Regions from separate parts of the Arthrobacter sp. CAN_A214 genome, predicted to be linked through region 1. Evidence: predicted binding sites of a transcription regulator. Region 1 holds the regulator's gene; the other holds the start of a gene.
What was found. The regulator HspR, encoded in region 1, represses chaperone genes until heat shock. The targets are predictions, from matches to a motif close to AAGTTGAGTCNNNNNGACTCAACTT.
Positions count from the first base shown of each region.

Region 1 (6,789 bases):
ATTCGACGACGACGCCACTCCCCTCCGCTGAGCATCGACCGCACCTTCCAATCCCAGACCCAGCTCGAGGAGATACCCATGATTACCTATGAACAAATAGCCGATCTGATCAATGCGGATGGTCAGGTCCGAACGGAGGACGGGGACCTCGGTTCCATCGAACGGATCTTCGTCGATGATGCAACCGGCCAGCCGTCCTGGATCCTCGTCGGAACAGGCGCTCCCGGCAATGCAACAGCACTTGTCCCGCTCTCCGGAGCCGCCGTGGACGGCCGGGAGCTTCGTGTCCCTTACGAAAAGGCGCTGGTGGAAGGCTCACCGAGAATGTCGGACGTCGAAAGCCTGAGCACCGATCAGGAGGAACAGCTCCTCCGCCACTATGGTTTGAAGATGCCTGCGGCGGTACAAAATGCCCAGGCCGGGTCCGGGGCATCCGGTCCGGGAATGACCCGCTCGGAAGAGCGGCTGAGGGTGGGCACCGAAACCAGGGAGAGCGGCAAGGTCCGCATTCACAAATACATCGTGACAGAGACCGTCACCCAGACCATCCCCGTGCGTCGTGAGGAGATTCGGATCGAGCACCTACCGGTGGGAGATGCCGGCGAAGCGATCGCGGCCGCGCCAGGCGTGGAGAGGATCGGCACCCCCTTCGATGAAGGAGAGTACGAGATCGTCCTCTACGAGGAGCGGGCCGTTATCGAGCTCGAAACCGTCCCTGTTGAACGGATCACCCTGACCAAGGAGACCATCACCGAGGCGGAGACGGTCAGCGGCGAGGTCCGCAAGGAGGTCATAGAAGCCACCGAGCTCACCTGAGGTGCCCCACGGGTTGACCGGACTCTGCAGGCCACACCCCTACTACAGTGGGTGAATGAGCGAGATCAAGACCTGGCGGAGCATGGTCGACTCGAGCGCGGAGCGTTTGAGTCGAACCACGGGACGCAGTGCGCCGGTGTGGGCAGGCGAGGCTCGAAACGCCGGCATCACCACGAGGGAGTCCCTGTCGTTATGGCTGAATGATCAGGGCATCACCGGCTACAACCTCATGAGCATCGACTGGGAGATGTTCGGGTATCCGGAATTCTTCCAAAAATCCGCCGAAGAGCTGTTCGAAGCCCAGTACGCGGATCGGCTCGCACTACGGCCCATCGCCGACCGGTTGCTGTTATGGGCGCAGTCCGCCGAACACGTGGAGATCCAGATGCGCAAGACCTACGTCTCGCTGCAGACTCCGCGCCGCAAGTTCGCCCAGGTGGCACCGACGAACAAGACGACCGTCGATGTCTTCGTGCGGGTGGACCTGGCGGACGTTGCAGCGCTCGAACCAGTGCGCAACGCCGGTGACCCTTTCGCCTGGCGCCTGCGCCTGCGGGAACCGGCCGAGGTCGACGACGCCGTCCTGGACGCGCTTACTACTGCCCGGGAGGATAGCCTGTAGCCCGCGACTTCTTCAACCGTTCGAGTTCCTGCTGCGTGTCAGCTTCGGCTTCGAGTTCCTCGAACGCCTGTTCCATGCGTGGCGACGACGGGTCCGTCCAGGCCAGCTCCTCCCGCGCCTCGGCCTGGGCGCGCAGCCGGCGCACCTCCCGCTCGGCCTCCCTGCGGGCGGCTTCGGCACCGAACGACGCCCTGGACGAGGCGCTGATCGACTTCTGCACCCCGAGGGCCGCCTCTGCAGCAGTCCGCCGCGCCAGCATGCTCTGATATTCGAGGGAACTGTCGAAGATCCGGCGCTCAAGGCGCTCCAGATCACCCTGCAACTGCCGGCTTTGCAGGTCAGCCTCCGAGAACTGCTGCGCCAGCAGGTCATAACGCTTACGGGCACCTATACCTTCACGGATAGCGTTGCGCGCGGTTTCGTCGTCGCCCCGTTGAACCGCCGCAGCCGCCTGCTCATCGAGGTACTGGGTGTATGCCCCGGCCTCGGAGGCCGCTATCTCGATGCGCCGGCGGTGGGCTGCGACGTCGGCCGCCGCACGTCTCGCCTGGTCAAGCATGCCCTGCTGCTGGTCTTGCGCGTGCCGGGCGTTGACCTGCGGATCCTCTTTTGATGCCTGCGCGGCGGCACGATTGGCCTGGACGATGCGGGTGATCCGACGCTTGATCGACACTGTGCTGTCCTACCAAGCCTGCCGGGACCCGTAGGAACTCCGCCAGGACTGCATGGCGCTGATCTCCGCGGTCAGTCGGGAACTGGCCTGTTCGAGTTGCAGCTGATCGACGGACCGGCTGGACTGGAGCAGGCACCTGCGGAGGTCCGCCGAGAGCTCATCGAGGGCGCGGGCCTGCTGCGCGAGGTCCGCCGTCCATTCACCCTTGAGCGCGCGGTTGGGCTCCCGGTCGGCAATCCGGAGCTGATTCTCCAGCGAGAGCATTGCACGATCGAGGTCCTGGGCTGCCTGCGGTAGATGGCCAACCGGCCACTCGTGCCGGGTGGCTTCCTCGATCGCACCCCGGGTCGCCCTGCTGGAGCGGCGCATCTCGCCGATCAGTCTCGCGGGTTCCCGAACGGCCTTGTCCGGCGCAAATGACTTCGCTGCGAGTACGCTGTCTCCTGCTGCTCGCTGAAGGATGCGGGAGCGTTTGACCTTTCGGACGACCACCCATCCGGCAACGGCGGTGCCTACTCCTGTCGCCGTCAGAATACCTACGCCCAGGGCAAGAATCTCGATGAACGAGTCCATTACACCAACATCTTCCGGGAGGGTTGTGGATGGTTGAGCATGCCTCTAGTCTGCCCTGAGCTTGCGTGATTATCCAGATCGGCCCCGGGCCGATGGCCGGCGCGACCGGCTTGTCACAGGATCCGTTTGGCGCCGCTGGATTGGGGATCCGGCCGCCACACCATGAGGGCCTGGCTTCGTGGACGCGGCCGCTTGCCCCTCGCCAGGGTGACGACGTCGCCGGCGAGCCCCGCCGCGAACACCCGGCTCGCGTCCGGTTGGCTGCGGCGGAGCGCTAGCTCCGCGCCCAGTTCCTGCACTCGGGACTGCAGCGCAGCCACTTGGTTCTCGAGCTCGAGGATCCGCCGGATACCTTCCAGCGAGACACCCTCCTGGGACAGGCGCTGAATTTCCCGAAGCGTTCCCACATCCTTCGGCGAGTACCGGCGGGCCCGCCCGGGCGCCCTGCTCGGGATGACGAGGCCAAGCCGGTCGTACTGGCGCAGGGTCTGCGGGTGCATATCGGCGAGTTCGGCTGCCACGGAAATCACATAGATGGGGATCGCTGAATCCATACCGGGAACCTCCTTCCGATGTGCTGGCTACACGTCTTTCGTATTGCGTGGCGCTATGGCCGCGGACTGGCTCCGCCGGCTACAGTCGGGCTTTTTCTGCCAGGGTTCCGCGCGGGTCGGCATCGGCGGTGGCTTTCGCAAACGCTTCGACCGCGGCCGCGGCTTCCTTCGACAGGTTCTGGGGAACAACGACGTCGATCGTCACCAACAGATCCCCTGCGGCCTTGGCGGTCGACACGCCGCGGCCCTTCAACCTCAGGGTACGTCCGGAGGGCGTTCCTGCGGGCACCTTCATCTTCACCAGGTCACCCGACAGTGTGGGCACCTCGATCTGCGCGCCCAGGGCGGCCTCGGGGAAGGTGACGGGCACATGTACGCGGATATTGTCGCCGTCGCGCTGGAAGAAGGGGTGGTCCTTGATGTGGACAGTGACCATGAGGTCCCCCGTGCCGGCAGGACCTGTCTGGCCTTTGCCGCGCACGCGCACTTTCTGGCCCTCCTTGATCCCGGCGGGAATGCGCACATCGATCTGCTCACCTGATGGCTCACGCAGGCCGACGGTAGTTCCCCGAATGGCACCGGCGAAGGAGATGGTGGTGCTCGCCGTGCGGTCGGCGCCCTTGCGCGCCGGAGGCTGGAAACCTCCGGAGAATCCGCCTGCGCCCCCGCCGCCGAAGAGGTCGGCGAATTCAGGCGGCAGGTTGCTGTAACCATTGGAGCCGCGCGCCCCGCTGCGGGTGCGGGGACCGGCACCCTGCCCGAAGAGATTGCCGAAGACGTCCTCGAACCCGCCGGCCTGACCCCCGCCGCCTGCTCCTCCAGCAGAGAACCTCGCTCCCCCGCCCATGGCGCGGATGGCGTCGTACTGCTGCCGCTCTTCGGCGTCGGAAAGGACCGAGTAGGCCTCGGACACATCCTTGAACATCCGTTCGGAGCCGGCGTCGCCCTGATTCTGGTCAGGGTGGTGCTTACGTGCGAGCTTCCGGTATGCCTTTTTGATGTCGACATCGGATGCGTCTTTGGAGACACCGAGGATCTTGTAGAAATCCTTGTCGACCCAATCCTGACTAGCCAATTGGTGTCTCCTTTCGTCGTTCGTCTAATACATGGGTGAGCAAGCAGCGCAGCCGGGACAGTTCCCGGGGAAGACGGCCTTGATATTCGAAGGGCCGCCAGGCCCGCAGAAATTTTGTTGCCGCCGTTCGGGGACTGTCCCGGCGATCATGGCGCTGATTACTCCGGCACTGCGACGATCACTTGGGCGGCCCGGAGGACCCGCTCCCCCTTGCGGTACCCCGCGCGGAGAATCTGGTTCACGCTGTCCGTCGTAACATCCGCGCTGGGCTGCTGCATCAGTGCCTCGTGGATGTTCGGGTCGAAGGCCACACCGGTTTCGTCGATGCGCGTCAGCTCGTACGCCTTGAGGACGTTCTCGAGCTTGGCCGCGATCGCCGCGAACGGGCCCTCGGCTAGGTCACCGTGCTGGCGCGCGGCGTCGATGTCATCGAGCACGGGCATGACTGAGTTGAGGACACCGATCACTGCCTGGTCCCTCGCCACATCCCGGTCACGCTCGACCCGGCGGCGATAGTTGACGTACTCGGCCTGCAGCCGGAGCAGGTCGTCGCGAAGCTCGGCGACGACGTCGACCGCGGGATTGGACTCACCGTCGACGCTTGCCTCGTTGAGGATCGCTTCGGCCTGGGCGAGGGCGTCACCGTCCGCCTCATCCCGCGTGGTGGAGGATTCGGCGTCCAGCACCTCGCCATCCAGCGCGTCAGGACCAGCCACCGGCTCCCCGGTCACCGGGGTTTCCGGTGCCGGGTCCCCGGCGTCCTTCTGCTGCCCACGGACCTTGCCCGTTTCAGGGTCAATCTTGCGGTTGTCGCTAAAACTTACCGGTTCCGACTGATGTTCTTCTTCGTTTCCGTGGTGCGGCATGATTACTTCTTTTCGCTGGTGTCTTCGTCTACAACCTCGGCGTCAACAATATCCTCGTCGGCGCCGGTGGAAGCGGACTCGTCATTTGCAGTTCCGTCCGAGCCTGGCTGGCCGGCTTCCTGCTGGGCCTGGGCGTAGATCGCTTCGCCCAACTTCGACTGCGAAGACTGCAACTTCTCGAACGCGGTTTTTACTTCGTCGTCGTTGTCCTGCGTCTCGAGCGCCTTCTTGAGAGCGTCGACGTCGGTCTGGACCTCGGTCCTGACCTCCTCGGGCAGCTTGTCCGAGTTGTCGGCAATCAGCTTGTCCACGGAGTAGGCGAGCTGCTCGGCGCCGTTGCGCGTGTCTGCTGCTTCACGGCGCGTCTTGTCCTCGGCGGCGTGCTCCTCAGCCTCGCGGACCATGCGGTCGATGTCTTCTTTCGAGAGGGAGGATCCACCGGTGATGGTCATGGACTGCTCGGTGCCCGTGCCCTTGTCCTTCGCCGAGACGTGGACGATACCGTTGGCGTCGATGTCGAAGGTGACCTCGACCTGGGGGACGCCGCGGGGGGCCGGTGCGATACCCGTCAGTTCGAAGGTGCCGAGCGGCTTGTTGTCACGGGTGAACTCGCGCTCGCCCTGGAAGACCTGGATGGCGACGGACGGCTGGTTGTCATCCGCCGTCGTGAAGGTCTCGCTCCGCTTGGTGGGGATGGCGGTGTTGCGCTCGATGAGCTTGGTCATCATGCCACCCTTGGTCTCGATGCCGAGGGACAGCGGGGTGACGTCGATCAACAGGACGTCCTTGCGCTCACCCTTCAGCACGCCGGCCTGGAGGGCGGCACCGACGGCGACAACCTCATCGGGGTTGACGCCCTTGTTGGGCTCCTTGCCGCCGGCAAGTTCCTTGACGAGCTCGCTCACTGCGGGCATGCGGGTGGAGCCACCCACGAGGACGATGTGGTCGATGTCGGCGACCTTGATACCGGCCTCGGCGATGACGTCCTTGAACGGCTTCTTGGTGCGGTCGAGCAGATCCTTGGTGAGGTCCTGGAACTTGGCACGCGACAGGTGCTCGTCGAGGTGGACCGGGCCGTCCGCTGTGACCGAAAGGTACTGCAGCGAGATGTTGGTGGAGGTGGCCGAGGACAGTTCCTTCTTCGCCTGCTCGGCTGCTTCCTTGAGACGCTGAAGGGCAATCTTGTCCTTCGACAGGTCTGCGCCCTTCGCCTTTGCCTGCGCCAGCAGGTAGTCGACCACGCGCTGGTCCCAGTCGTCGCCGCCGAGGCGGTTGTCACCGGACGTGGAGCGGACCTGGATGGTGGAGAATGCGTCTTCGTCCTTGCCGACTTCGAGCAGGGAGACGTCGAACGTTCCGCCACCGAGGTCGAAGACGAGGATGAGCTCGTCCTCCTTGCCCTTGTCGAGGCCATAGGCGAGTGCGGCAGCGGTGGGCTCGTTGACGATGCGCAGGACCTTGAGGCCCGCGATCTCACCGGCCTCCTTCGTGGCCTGGCGCTCGGCGTCGTTGAAGTATGCGGGAACGGTGATGACGGCGTCGGTGACTTTTTCGCCGAGGTAGCTTTCGGCGTCCGTTTTCAGCTTCTGGAGCGTACGTGCGGAAATCTC
Region 1 is NZ_JADOUU010000011.1:97,559-104,347, forward strand. Features, by position in the region: gene IWX65_RS11155 (DUF2382 domain-containing protein) at 1-31, shown strand, start outside; gene IWX65_RS11160 (YsnF/AvaK domain-containing protein) at 79-816, shown strand; gene IWX65_RS11165 (DUF5655 domain-containing protein) at 872-1,438, shown strand; gene IWX65_RS11170 (PspA/IM30 family protein) at 1,413-2,111, opposite strand; gene IWX65_RS11175 (hypothetical protein) at 2,121-2,684, opposite strand; gene IWX65_RS11180 (heat shock protein transcriptional repressor HspR) at 2,798-3,238, opposite strand; gene IWX65_RS11185 (DnaJ C-terminal domain-containing protein) at 3,318-4,313, opposite strand; gene IWX65_RS11190 (nucleotide exchange factor GrpE) at 4,472-5,179, opposite strand; gene dnaK (molecular chaperone DnaK) at 5,182-6,789, opposite strand, start outside.

Region 2 (6,789 bases), on a different contig from region 1:
GGTGGTGCCGCGACTACCTCTCGCCGGTCGGCTTGCCGGCTACCTGGGCCAGATCCGCATCCACTACTGGATGAGCCCCGGTGCGAAGGCCGCGGCCAACGGCCGCCGCGGGCGGGTGGTGGGGCGGCGGCTGCCATGGACCGGCGTCAATTTCGACGTGCTGCGGGAGGCGGTGTGGCAGGTCCATGCGTACGGCGCGATGGACGACGCCGTGGCCGACGCCGTCGGGCGCTCCCTCGGCCTTCCCGTCCACCGGTTTCCTGCGGTACCCGACAAGGGCCTGCAGGAGGGCTTCTTCTACCTCGTGCGGCCGGACGGCTTCGTAGCGGCGGGAGCTCCCGCCGCTACCGCGGTGTCGGAGCTGCACCGCGCGCTCCCCGTCGTGCCCTGACGCCGGAACGCCCATCCATGGCGGGTGTCCAGGCCGCTCCCCACCACGAGTGCACGACTTCCTGTGCCGTTTCGGCGAGAATGGCTGCATGACGACGAAACCCGGAGTGTGGGTGACCCTCGGGGAGCCCCGCACGGCCGCAGAGCTCGAGCACGCCGGCTTCGACTGGCTGGGCCTCGACGCGCAGCATGGCCACTTCGACGACCGCGCCCTTCGGGATTCCTTCGCCCTGCGCCGTGATCGGGAGGCCACCGTGCTGGTGAGGGTGGCAGCGAATGATCCCACCCTCATCGGACGAGCGCTCGACGCCGGAGCCGACGGCGTCATCGTGCCCCTGGTCGACACCGCGGAGCACGCCGAGTCGGCTGTCGCAGCTGCCCACTATCCGCCCCGGGGCAGGCGCAGCTGGGGTCCGCTGCCAGGCACTCCCGCGGGCAGTGGGACGGTGGTACCCGTGCCCTTCTGTGCAGTGATGGTGGAGACTGCGCTCGCCGTGGAGAACCTCGACGCGATCGCCGCGACGCCCGGCCTCGACATGCTGTTCGTGGGCCCCTTCGATCTGTCCCTCGCGCTCGGGCTCGACGTCGATGACCTTCTGTCCGACCGCTCGGAGCACGCGCCGCTTCCCACGATCGTGCGGGCCTGCCGCACAGCAGGGATACCGGCGGGCGCCTACGCAGGCTCGCCGGACCGCACGAGGGCGCTTCAGGAACAGGGCTTCGCGTGGATCGCGGTGGCCACCGACACCGGCGTCCTCCACCAGGGAAGCGCCGCCGCCCGCGCCGGTCTGTCGGCCGATGATTCCTGACCAGATCGACACGCCGTCGGTGATGATCGACGTCGGTGTGCTCGATGCGAACATCGCCCGGATGGCGTCGGCGATGCGCACGCGGGGAGTGAGACTGCGGCCCCACGCGAAGACGCACAAGGTCCTCGAAATCGGCGCCAGGCAGCTCGCAGCGGGCGCTGTGGGACTGACCGTGGCCACGATGGGGGAGGCCGAGACCTTCGCGGCGGGCGGGGCGGCGGATCTCTTCATCGCCTACCCGCTGTGGGTCGACGCACGTCGCGCACGGCGACTGCGGGTCCTCAGCGAAGCGGCGGCCATCCGGGTCGGCGTCGACTCGGTGGAGAGCGCCGCGGAGATGGGCCGGAATCTCGGCGCGGGAGCCCGAAACATCAAAGTGCTGGTGGAGGTGGACAGCGGGCACCACCGCAGCGGTGCCGTGCCCGCCGACGTCGTGGACGTCGCCCGCGCGGCCGCGGATGCAGGACTCGTCGTCGACGGAGCCTTCACCTTCCCCGGCCACAGCTATGCACCCGGAATGCCCCAGCGCGCCCTGCAGGACGAGGATGCCGCGCTCACGGAAGCGTCCTCGCGCCTTCGAGCAGCAGGATTCGACGTCGCTGAGCTGAGCGGCGGTTCCACACCCACAGCCCTTCTCGGCGGAGGAGGCGCGGCCACCGAGCTGCGTCCGGGTGTCTACGTTCTCGGGGACGCGCAGCAGTACGAGCTGCAGCGCTGCGCACTGGAGGACATTGCGCTGACGGTCGCCGCAACGGTCGTGAGCCGATCTGCTCCGGCAAGCGGCAGGGGCCGCCGCGTCGTCGTCGACTCCGGAAGCAAGATCCTGGGGAGCGACCGTCCCGCCTGGGCTACCGGCTACGGGAGGCTTCTCGACGAGCCCGCCGCGCGCATCGTCGCCCTGTCCGAGCATCACGCCACCATCGAATGGCCCGACGGCACCGCGCTGCCGGCGCACGGGCAGCGGCTCCGGGTTGTCCCCAACCATGTGTGCCTCACGATGAACCTCGTCGATCGGGTGAGCGTGGTGCGGGATGGATCGGTCGAGGATGAGTGGGAAATTGCCGCGCGGGGACAGAACAGCTGAACGGTTCCGGAGAGTCGGCGCGGCAATGTCCCGAATAGGATGGGTGGATGACCTACCGCCCCGCAGAAGACCGTTACGAAAAGATGAAGTACCGCCGTGTCGGCAAGAGTGGGCTGCAGCTGCCCGCTGTGTCCCTCGGCCTCTGGCACAACTTCGGCGACGACAAATCCTTCGATACCCAGCGCGCCATCCTGCGCCGTGCCTTCGACCTCGGCGTCACGCACTTCGACCTGGCGAACAACTACGGACCGCCTTACGGCAGCGCCGAGACGAACTTCGGGCGCCACTTCGCCGACGACTTCCGGCCCTTCCGCGACGAGCTCGTTATTTCGAGCAAGGCCGGCTACGACATGTGGCCCGGCCCCTACGGCAACTTCGGCTCCCGCAAGTACCTCCTGGCCAGCCTCGACCAGTCGCTGAACCGCATGGGCCTCGACTATGTGGACATCTTCTACAGCCACCGGCCCGACCCCGAAACTCCCCTCGAGGAGACCATGGGCGCACTCGACACCGCCGTCCGGTCCGGGCGCGCACTCTACGCCGGCATCTCGTCCTACTCGCCCGGGAAGACCATCGAAGCCGCAGCCATCCTCCGCGAGATGGGCACTCCGCTGCTCATTCACCAGCCGTCCTACTCGATGCTCAACCGGTGGGTCGAGAATGGCGAGCCGAACCTGCCCCAGGCGCTCGAGAAGGTGGGTGCCGGGTCCATAGCGTTCTCACCGCTGGCCCAGGGCCTCCTCACCGACCGGTACCTCGACGGCGTTCCTGCGAATTCCCGGGCCGCCGCGGACAAGTCACTCTCGGAAGGCCACCTGTCCGAGGACAACCTGTTACGCGTGCGGGGCCTCAACGAGATCGCAGGCGGGCGTGGCCAGACGCTGGCTCAGATGGCGATCGCCTGGATCCTGCGGCCGCAGGCCAAGGGGACCCCGATCACCTCGGCGCTCATCGGGGCGTCCAGCGTGAAGCAGCTCGAGAACAGCCTCGCGGCCGTCAACAACCTCGACTTCACCGCTGAGGAGCTGCACGCGATCGATGAGTTCGCCGTCGAATCGGACATCAACCTGTGGGCGGGAGCGCTGAAGGCCTGATGCGCGCCGTCCGGACGGCGGTTCGCAGTGACTGGGCCGCCATCTGGCGCATTATGGAGCCGGTGGTCAGGGCCGGGGACACCTACTGCTGGGATCCCGCCATGGAGGAGGATGCGGCGCGGCGGGAGTGGTTCCCCGAGGTGCTCCTCGATGCAACGTTGTGCGTCTATGTGGTGGTCGACGACGACGTCGTGGTGGGCACTGCTCAATTGCACGCCAACCGTGGGGGCAACGGCAGCCACGTTGCCAACGCCTCTTTCCTGGTGGCGGCTGACGCCGGCGGGAAAGGGTTCGCGCGGTTGCTCGCCGCGCGGGTGATGGAGGAGGCCCGGGGTCAGGGCTATGAATCCATGCAGTTCAACGCCGTGGTGCAGACGAATGAGCGGGCGGTGGCGTTGTGGCAGTCCCTGGGATTCGAGGTGATCGGCACTGTTCCGAACGCCTTCCGGCATCCTGTACGGGGACTGACCGGCCTCCACATCATGTATCGGGCACTCTAGGGACGCGCTCCCGCGCGAGTGCTAGCCGAAGGTGAAGTCCGCCGTCGTCATCTGTGCGTGACCCAGCCGGATCAACTCCCGAAGCACTTCGGGGTCGACCTCTGCCAGCGACGGGATGTACAGGCACGCGGTGCCGGTCCGATGCCTCCCCAGACGGGCGAGGAGGTCCTTCGCGCCGGGGGCGATCGTAAGCCCGTGCAGGGGCTATCGCGGGAGGACCCCGGAAGGACCTGCCTTGTGTCCGGTCCTTCCGGCCATCCTGAGCGGTCGGCACCGGCCGTTGACGGCTCGAAGGACACCGGTGGCGAGGTCGAATGCGGAAAGGAAAATTCTCCCGGCAGATCTGGCACTCTCCCTACAGGAGTGCTAATCCATTTCCGTAGTTGAGCGGAGGGCGCTCAACTATCCGAACAATAAATCGATCGTTGCTTCCGAGGGAAGCGGCATACCTGAAGGAGTTGACAACAATGGCTATGAGGTTTGACCCGTTCCGCGAGATCGACCGTGTTGCCGGTGCGCTTCTGAACAGTGGGCCGGGCCTGCGCGGGATGCCGATGGACCTGTACCGCCAGGGAGATCATTACGTACTGAACGCGGATCTTCCAGGATTGGATCCAGGATCGGTCGACATCGATGTTGACGGGCAATTGCTGACCATTCGTGCGGAGCGGACACTGCAGGGTGCTGACGGTGTCCAGTGGCTGACCCGTGAGCGTGACAGCGGCTCGTTCCTGCGCCAGCTCAACCTGGGACAGGGAATCGACACCGAGAACATCTCCGCACACTACGAGAACGGTGTCCTGAGCGTCACCATCCCTGTGGTCGAGAAGGCGAAGTCCCGCAAGATCGCAGTGACCACCAACCACGAATCCGACGTCGTCGAAGAGGGCACGAATTCACGCAACAAGCAGCAGTCAGTGGAGTCATAGGACGCCTGTTCGAGAGCACCGCAGGGCGCCGGACCCGACCAACGGTTGGGTCCGGCGTTTCTCGTGGAAACGATTCGGGACGACTTCCCGTGGAGATCCCTAGGGCAACCGGGGCAACTCGGAGCAACTCGCAGCAAGGTCGAGAAAGGGACCGGGGGCGTTGCTGGGGGTGAAGCCCCGGTCTCAAGAGGGCTTGCGGCCCCCGGTCCCATTCGAGGGCAGCTGCCCAATCACCGGCAGTTCTGCCGCCGGCTTCCCTTGAACTGCTGCCTTGACGCAATCATCACGGGCCGTTCTTGGGAAAAGCTTGGATTCTCCCTTCGGCGGCCTGCTGCCCGCCGTAACAAGGCTTCTCAAACGCACCCGCAAGCCCTCCGCCGTGTCACGAGGTTCGGTCGAGAACTTCGGACTACGCTTCGCTACAGTGCATCGCTACGAAGCTCAGTTACCGGGGGAGATTCGAATGGGCCGCGTATCAGCCGCCAGGGGTAAAGCGTGGATCAGCACCACTGGAGGAAACGGACTCCGCCTCGAATGGGAGCCTTCCTCCCAGGTGGAAGCCGACGACGTCCGGTCGGTCCTGGAAACGAGTACCTTCCTGGCCGGCGGAAAACCGTACGTTCTCCTGGTCGACCTGACGATGCTCATCTCCATCAGTACCGAGGCCCGGGACGTCTTCAATGCGTGCAGCGATGTCCTCGCCGCGGCAATGGTGGGACGGGGTCCCATGGACCGGGTCCTGGCTGCACCTTCGGGGAACGCCGGCCATCCAACGGGATTCTTCACCTCGGAGGCCGATGCGGTCAGCTGGCTTGGGAAGATGAGCCCCGGGGGAAAGAACCCATGAGCAATCCGCGAAATCGCACGGTCAGGTTTGTCGCGGCCCGGGAGGACAACGATCTCATCCGCGTCGACTGGGATAGGGGCATCACCATCTCCGACGACGACGCCCGGCAGCTGATCGCCCGGCTTGCTGAGCTCTCCCCGCTCGTGTGCGGGCCGATGCTTGTCAACCTCAACGGTATGGTGTCCCTCAGCCGAGGATCCCTCAGCGCCTTCGCCGGTAACCTGGATATCTCAGCGATGGCGCTCGTCGGGCACTCGGCCGTGGACCGGCTCCTGGCGGGATTCTTCATTGGAGTGCATCGCCCGCCGTACCCCACCTGCTACTTCGACTCCGAGGAGGCAGGCGAAGAGTGGCTGCTCGGACGCCGTCATCTCGACCGGGACTGCGTCCTCGAGCCCTCGACATTCGAGCCGGTCGAGCTCTCACTCCCGCCAGGAGCTCCGTAGGCCGGGAAAAACCTTCTCATACCCCTGCAGCACGCGGACTGCAGCGTGCGCCGAATCGATGAGCGGGTGGAGAGTGAAGGCCTTCAGTGCCGCGTCCCGGTCCGCACGCAAAGCCGCCTGCACGGTTTGCTGCTCAGCCGCCTTGACCGAGGCCATCAGACCGAGTTGGGAAACGGTCAGGGGCGCGACGGGGAGCGGAACAGCCCCGCTGCCGGACACCCGTGCGGGGACCTCGACGACGGCGTCCTCCGGCAGCCCACCGAAGGTTGTGCCGTTGCGGACGTTCAGGATCAGTTCGGCGGGAGTGTCCGTCAGCAGCGCGTGCATCACCTGCAGTGCCATCCTTTCGTAACCGCCTCCGGCGAGGTCGCTCAGCTCCCGTTGCTCGTCAGGGCGGCGCGCCTCCACGAGGTAGCCGGACTCCCGGGCCAACCGCGCTTCCTCCCATACCGCGAACGGCTGCGTCGCCTCGAGCAGTTGCGGGTACAGCCCGTGCTGCTGGCTCGCGAGGATCTCGCCGCGAGTCTGCCCGGCGGATGACACCGCACGCAGTGCCTCACGATGGAAGTAGTAGTAGAACAGGTACTCGTTGGGCAGGGCACCGAGAAGCCGAAGCAGGTCAGGGCCGAACACCCTGCCCTCCTCGAAGGACAGTAACCGTGCAGGATCCCGCAGCAGGGCCGGAAGCCG
Region 2 is NZ_JADOUU010000001.1:218,462-225,250, reverse strand. Features, by position in the region: gene IWX65_RS00990 (FAD-dependent monooxygenase) at 1-391, shown strand, start outside; gene IWX65_RS00985 (HpcH/HpaI aldolase family protein) at 480-1,199, shown strand; gene IWX65_RS00980 (alanine racemase) at 1,189-2,283, shown strand; gene mgrA (L-glyceraldehyde 3-phosphate reductase) at 2,331-3,377, shown strand; gene IWX65_RS00970 (GNAT family N-acetyltransferase) at 3,377-3,877, shown strand; gene IWX65_RS00965 (Hsp20/alpha crystallin family protein) at 4,345-4,806, shown strand; gene IWX65_RS00960 (DUF7793 family protein) at 5,270-5,653, shown strand; gene IWX65_RS00955 (DUF7793 family protein) at 5,650-6,099, shown strand; gene IWX65_RS00950 (family 4 glycosyl hydrolase) at 6,076-6,789, opposite strand, start outside.
Region 2: IWX65_RS00965 (Hsp20/alpha crystallin family protein) is a predicted target of HspR. The motif match lies at 4,258-4,282, and genes of this name have one in related genera.